Aliamphritea hakodatensis: one gene and its partner. Each later gene encodes a partner of the first gene's protein in a complex. Links are inferred from orthologs where the notes say so. Each region holds a gene or a part of one and is shown on either strand. Other genes may lie near its edges.

Region 1 (2,992 bases):
GGCGGCGCTTAACCCCGTCACCCCTGAGGAGCGGCAGGCTGTCAGTGTCCAGAAACAGGCTGTGCCAGCCGGACAGCTTATGTTGCCGGCATACCTGTGTCAGTGCCTGAGCAGCCGCCTGGTGCAGCTCTGCCTGCTGTGGCGGGCTCAGGTCAGCCGACAGGCACAGGCGGGGGCCGGTGCTCGGTGTAAAAGGAATGGCGTTGAGCAGTTTTGGGTAATATTCCAGGCCGTAACGTTGGTAGGCGTCTGCCCAGGCCCAGTCGAACACGTATTCGCCATAGGAATGCTGTTTGACATACAGAGGCATCACGCCAACCGGTTCCGGATCGTTGATGACCAGATGAAAGGGTTGCCAGCCTGTTTTGATCGAGACGCTGCCACTGCTTTCCAGTGCATGCAGGAATCCGTAACGGATAAACGGATAATCCAGTCCGCAGTCTGGCCGGTGGACCAGGGCATCCCAGGTTTCCTCGCCGATATCAGCGATGGAGTTATGAAAACTGAATGTGGTCATAGCGCAGTGTTTGGTGGCTGGAGGAGTGTGCTTACTGTAAGTCAGTTGGTTGTGGTAAATCCAGCTTTCTGTCTGATGCTGACCGGTAAGTATGAGAAAAACTGCTTTACAGTCAACAAGTTCTGTCGGGAAGGCTGTTCAACTGCTAGAGTTAAGGTATTGCTACACAAAGGAGATATATGATGGATGAGCTAGAGCTGGAATTTGAACTGGATCCCCGTCTCGCCGCCGACTGCATTCATATTGGTGATTTCCCGCTATGCCGGCTGTTGCTGATGAATGATGCCAACTATCCCTGGTTTATTCTGGTACCACGCCGGGCCGGCGCGACAGAAATTTATCATTTGCCGGAAGAAGAGCAGCAACAGCTTATACATGAATCCTCTTTTCTGGCTGAGAACCTGCACGATATTTTTGCCGCCAGAAAAATGAATGTGGCGGCTATCGGTAATATGGTTGCGCAGTTACATGTGCACCATGTGGTGCGTTATGAAGATGATGCCGCCTGGCCTGCGCCTGTATGGGGCGCGGTACCGTCCCGGCAATATTCTGAAACAGAGCTGTATGAAGTACAGCATAAACTTGAAGTGATACTCAGAGGTGCGCTGGCGCTGAACCGGGCGGCCAGTTAACCGGCGGGATGTATCGGCAGGTATAAAAAAAGCGCTGAGTCTTCATGACTGAGCGCTTTTCTGTTGTCCGGGCTTTTCGGAACGGGCCCGTTTTCTGCAGGTCTAACGGCGACGGCGGCGCTGTGGATGCCGGCGTTGCTCTTCGACAGGAATACGGATTGCCTGCGGTTGGCTGCTGTGCCCTTTAAGATGGTCTCTGAGGCTATAGCCAATCACGAACAGACAAGCTAAAACGGCTAAAGACAATAATGTAATCATAGGCTTGCTCGCTGTTAATTGCGGTTATTGCTTAGTCAGTTCCTTACAGCTCGAATCCTTCGAGCTCATTTCCTTCTTCAAGCTCAGCGACTAATGCAGAAAACTCGGTAAAGCCTCCGATGTGCTCCTTTCCGTGGAAGATCTGAGGAACAGTTGTGACTGGTTTACCGATGGTTTTTTCCAGATCTTCTTTGCTGATACCTTCTTTATGGATATCAATGTAGCGATGATCTAAATCTTTGATTTCACAAAGTTGCTTGGCACGGACACAGAATCCGCATCCTTCACGACCAAAAATAGTCACACGTTGCATCTAAATAATCTCCTCATAAGAACGGGTGACATTGAAACAATTTATTAACCCGTATGCCAATAGTGAATGTTTATATTAAACATAGCTATTGGTTATTAGCTCTGTAACCCGGTGAAGTATGCCATAAACCGGGACTGAAGCCGCGCCAATATTGTCAGTATAGCAACCAGTTTGAGTAAAGGATGCTATGTAACCTTTAACCCCGCTGGGCGTTTGATTTTACCAAGAGTAAAAGTGCCTGTTTGACCGTGGCGCTGCTTGGTTTATTATGTCACGAGTTTGACATAATAAAATGTCGTCTCGGGAAAAGTTGAGTAGTCGCGTGGCAGTAGATATTCCTATTGAGCAATTGCAGAACATGCCTGTATTTGGTGGCCTGCGGGAAGACAGTATCCGGATGCTGATTGCCGGTTGTAAATGCGTTGAGCATGTGCCGGGAGAGGCTTTTTTCTCCGAAGGTGAGCGGGGCGATTCAGCCTTTATCGTGGTATCAGGCCATGCATCCCTGTATAAGCACGGCAGTGGAAATGGCAACCTGCATAAGATTCGCAGTTTTCAGGCGACAGAATGCTTCGGTGCTATGGCCCTGCTTGGGGTTTACCCACGCAGCGGTGTGGTCATCGCTGATGATCACTGCCATGCGATTGAAATCAAGGCCGATCAGTTGTTTTCGCTTTATCAGCAGGATGCCGAGCAGTACATGCTTATATTTATGAACATGGCCCGTGATCTGAGCAGACGTCTGCGTGACGGAGATTGCGAACTGGCCGGCTGTATTGATCAGTTAAGTACAGAAACCGCCGGATAACGGCGGTTTTTTGCATCTGAAGACTTTATCTGGATTTATCCTTACCACACGTCCGGACGTTTCTTGCGGCGCGGAATCAGCGGGATAATCAGACCCAGTACCAGACCGCCGAATGCAACCAGCCCGCCGTAGGTAAACCAGCGCATCAGGTTTGAATCATCCATGCTGTTTATGGAGCGGTTCAGGCTGGAAATTTCCAGCTCCAGTTTGGCAATGGTGTCAGCATATTCTTTATTTTGCTGCTGCAGACCCACAGTTTGTTGCTTCAGTGACTGAATAACCTCATTCTGCTGGGTGATCATGGCATTACTTTTACCCAGTTTTTCTTCCAGCTGGGGAAAGCGGACCGACATGCTTGAGCCTTCGCTGACGTTAGCGCCGGGCAACCAGCCGGTACGCCCTGAAGCGGTTTTGATTTTTACGTAACCGCTGTCTTTATTGCGGTCCAGTATGGTGATGCTGGT
Region 2 (3,189 bases), 1.6 Mb from region 1 along the record:
GCGTCTGATATTTCAGGTTGCTCAGGAAGATATGCTTTTCATGCTCCGGCATGTCCATGAAATCTTTACGGTCAGTGGACAGATCCACTTCTTCCGGACGCCAGAAAAACGATAATTGCTTTTCAATCAACTTTTCAAAGATCGGATACTTTTGCTTGTCATAGCGGGCAACGTTAACGTTGTGGCCGAAGAACATCGGCTCTTTAGTGCTGTCATTAAAGGTCGGATCAAAAGTTGAATATAGCATCTGGTATCTTAATGTTTTGCGAGCTTGGGATCATCACGCCGGTAAAGAAATTCCGGCAGCACTCATATCTGAAACCCGGCGTTACACCGGGCAGAACCTGAACAGCCAGCCTTTAACAAAGGCTGGCCGACAGGCAATTAAAGCTTACAGGCACCGCTTTCACAACCCATATCATCGTGCTGGTCGGTCGCGCCGTCACGGGTGTTGTGATAGTACAGCGTCTTAACACCGTATTTATAGGCCGTCAGCAAGTCTTTAAGCAACAGCTTCATCGGTACTTTATCGCCCGGGAAGTTAGCCGGATCGTAATTCGTGTTCGCTGAAATAGACTGGTCGACGAACTTCTGCATGATGCCGGTCAGCTGCAGGTAACCATCGTTGCCCGGAATATCCCACAGCAACTCATAATCATCCTTAAGCTCAGTGTACTCAGGCACCACCTGCTTCATTACACCGTCTTTACTGGCCTTCACACTCACATAACCCCGTGGCGGTTCAATACCGTTGGTTGAGTTAGTGATCTGCGATGATGTTTCGCACGGCATCAGTGCAGTCAGAGTACTGTTACGCAGACCAAACTCGCGAATATCGGTACGCAGCGTTTCCCAGAAGTAATGCAGTGGCTCTTCACAGAAGTCATCCACTTCACGCTTGTAGGTATCAATCGGCAGCAAGCCTTTTGAATACGTAGTTTCATCAAACTTAGAACAGGCACCCAGCTCTTTAGCAAGCTCATTAGAAGCTTTCAGCAGATAGTACTGAATCGCTTCAAATGTCTTATGTACCAGACCGTTTGCAGAACTGTCTGAGTAGCGCACACCGTTCTTCGCCAGATAATAGGCAAAGTTAGTCACACCCACACCCAGTGTACGGCGGCTCAGGGATGCCTGACGGGCAGCTTCAATCGGGTAATCCTGATAATCCAGCAGGCTGTCCAGCGCGCGGACAATCAGGTCAGCCAGATTTTCCAGCTCATCCAGGTCTTCCAGTGCCCCCAGGTTAAATGCCGACAGAGTACACAGGGCAATCTCACCCTTATCATCATTCACATCAGACAGAGGTTTGGTTGGCAGTGCAATTTCCAGACACAGGTTTGACTGTTTAACCGGTGCAACAGCCGGATCAAACGGGCTGTGCGTATTACAGTGGTCAACGTTCTGAATATAGATACGGCCGGTAGACGCGCGCTCAGATGCCAGCAGACCAAACAGCTCAACTGCTTTAACTGTTTGCTTACGGATGGAGTCATCCTGCTCATACTTCACATACAGGCGTTCAAATTCTTCCTGATCAGCAAAGAACGCATCGTACAGCCCAGGCACTTCGTGCGGGCTGAACAGCGTAATATTCTGACCTTTAATCAGACGCTGATACATCAGCTTGTTCAGCTGGACACCGTAATCCAGATGGCGGACACGGTTCTCTTCCACACCACGGTTATTCTTCAGCACCAGCAGTGACTCAACTTCCAGATGCCACAGCGGATAAAACAGCGTCGCTGCACCGCCACGCACGCCGCCCTGAGAACAGGACTTAACCGCCGTCTGGAAGTGCTTATAAAAAGGAATACAACCGGTGTGGAAGGCTTCACCCTGACGAATCGGGCTGCCCAGCGCACGAATCCGGCCAGCATTAATACCGATACCGGCACGCTGACTGACATATTTAACAATGGCACTGGCGGTCGCATTGATTGAGTCCAGGGAATCATCAGACTCGATCAGCACGCAGGAGCTGAACTGACGGGTCGGTGTCCGTACACCGGCCATAATAGGTGTTGGCAGTGACAGCTTAAACAGAGAACAGGCGTCGTAGAAACGCTTCACGTAATCCAGACGGGTCTCTTTCGGGTAACCCGCAAACAGACAGGCGGCCACCAGCATATACAAAATCTGAGGGCTTTCAAAAATCTCACCGGTGACCCGGTTCTGTACCAGATACTTACCTTCAAGCTGCTTCACAGCCACATAACTGAAGTTCATATCCCGGCTGTGATCCAGGTAGTCATTCAGCTCATTGAATTCGGCTTCGCTGTAGTCTTCCAGCAGATGTTTATCATAACGTTTACTGTCAACCATCTTGGCAACATGCGCCATCAGATGTGGCGGCTCATAGCTGTCAAACGCGCGCTTACGCAGGTGGAAAATCGCCAGACGTGCAGCCAGATACTGGTAATCCGGTGCATCTTCAGAAATCAGATCTGCTGCAGACTTAATCAGCGTCTCGTGAATATCAGCAGTCTTAATGCCTTCGTAAAACTGTATATGTGCTTTCAGTTCAACCTGAGATACCGAAACATTCTGCAATCCTTCTGCCGCCCAGATTACGACGCGGTGAATTTTTTCCAGGTCGATCTTTTCCTTTCGACCATCTCTCTTGGTAACCATCAAGTCCTGCATTACGCGCTTCCCACCAATGAATAAACTGAAATCAAACTTTGCCGTCACTGCAGCGGAACCATCCGTTCAGCAACAATGGAGTCGGACTGTACAAAATCCAAACAATACAGACCCTTAATAAAGCAGTGAACAACACTATATATAGTGCAGGGTCATACAGCAGACACCCAATATAGATACTAAGAAGTTAAATTCAATATTGATTTTGCTATCTGATACGTGTAGCCAGATAAGAACCAAACCCATTAACAGTTGGCAAGCCCACTGGTTTCAGGACCTCTGGCGGGACAGTTAAACTAAAGCCGTGTTTCAAAAACTTTTATATGGCATCCGGAAGTTTCATAGATAAAATCTATTGAAATTTTCTACGGCCTTCAGCCCACCTGGCGAGTAAGTTTTTTTCATTTTTTTTCGTTTCAGATGTTTACAAAGCGCCTTTGCACACATAAGATTCACGCCCTCTCCCGGTGGGGTTCCCGAGTGGCCAAAGGGATCAGACTGTAAATCTGACGCGCAAGCTTCGGTGGTTCGAATCCACCTCCC

What was found.
Region 2: the proteins of PCI15_RS14465 (region 1) and nrdA are in contact, whole or in part, in an NMR structure (PDB 1QFN), measured with the Escherichia coli proteins. The link is inferred for Aliamphritea hakodatensis from one-to-one orthologs.

Annotation. Positions count from the first base shown.
Region 1 is NZ_AP025281.1:3,139,786-3,142,777, reverse strand. What follows is about bases 86-2,882. They hold PCI15_RS14465 (GrxA family glutaredoxin), read right to left. Parts: upstream 1,721-2,882; coding sequence 1,451-1,720; downstream 86-1,450. Other genes in these bases: PCI15_RS14455 (TIGR04211 family SH3 domain-containing protein), read right to left, coding at 2,570-2,882; PCI15_RS14460 (Crp/Fnr family transcriptional regulator), read left to right, coding at 2,043-2,528; PCI15_RS14470 (hypothetical protein), read right to left, coding at 1,252-1,407; PCI15_RS14475 (HIT domain-containing protein), read left to right, coding at 700-1,149; PCI15_RS14480 (GNAT family N-acetyltransferase), read right to left, coding at 86-517. Also shown: more of PCI15_RS14480, read right to left, coding at 1-85; more of PCI15_RS14455, read right to left, coding at 2,883-2,992. UniProt on the Escherichia coli protein: The disulfide bond functions as an electron carrier in the glutathione-dependent synthesis of deoxyribonucleotides by the enzyme ribonucleotide reductase.
Region 2 is NZ_AP025281.1:1,500,517-1,503,705, reverse strand. Bases 16-3,009 are described here. They hold nrdA (class 1a ribonucleoside-diphosphate reductase subunit alpha), read right to left. Parts: upstream 2,647-3,009; coding sequence 385-2,646; downstream 16-384. Other genes in these bases: nrdB (class Ia ribonucleoside-diphosphate reductase subunit beta), read right to left, coding at 16-247. Also shown: more of nrdB, read right to left, coding at 1-15. UniProt on the Escherichia coli protein: Provides the precursors necessary for DNA synthesis. Catalyzes the biosynthesis of deoxyribonucleotides from the corresponding ribonucleotides.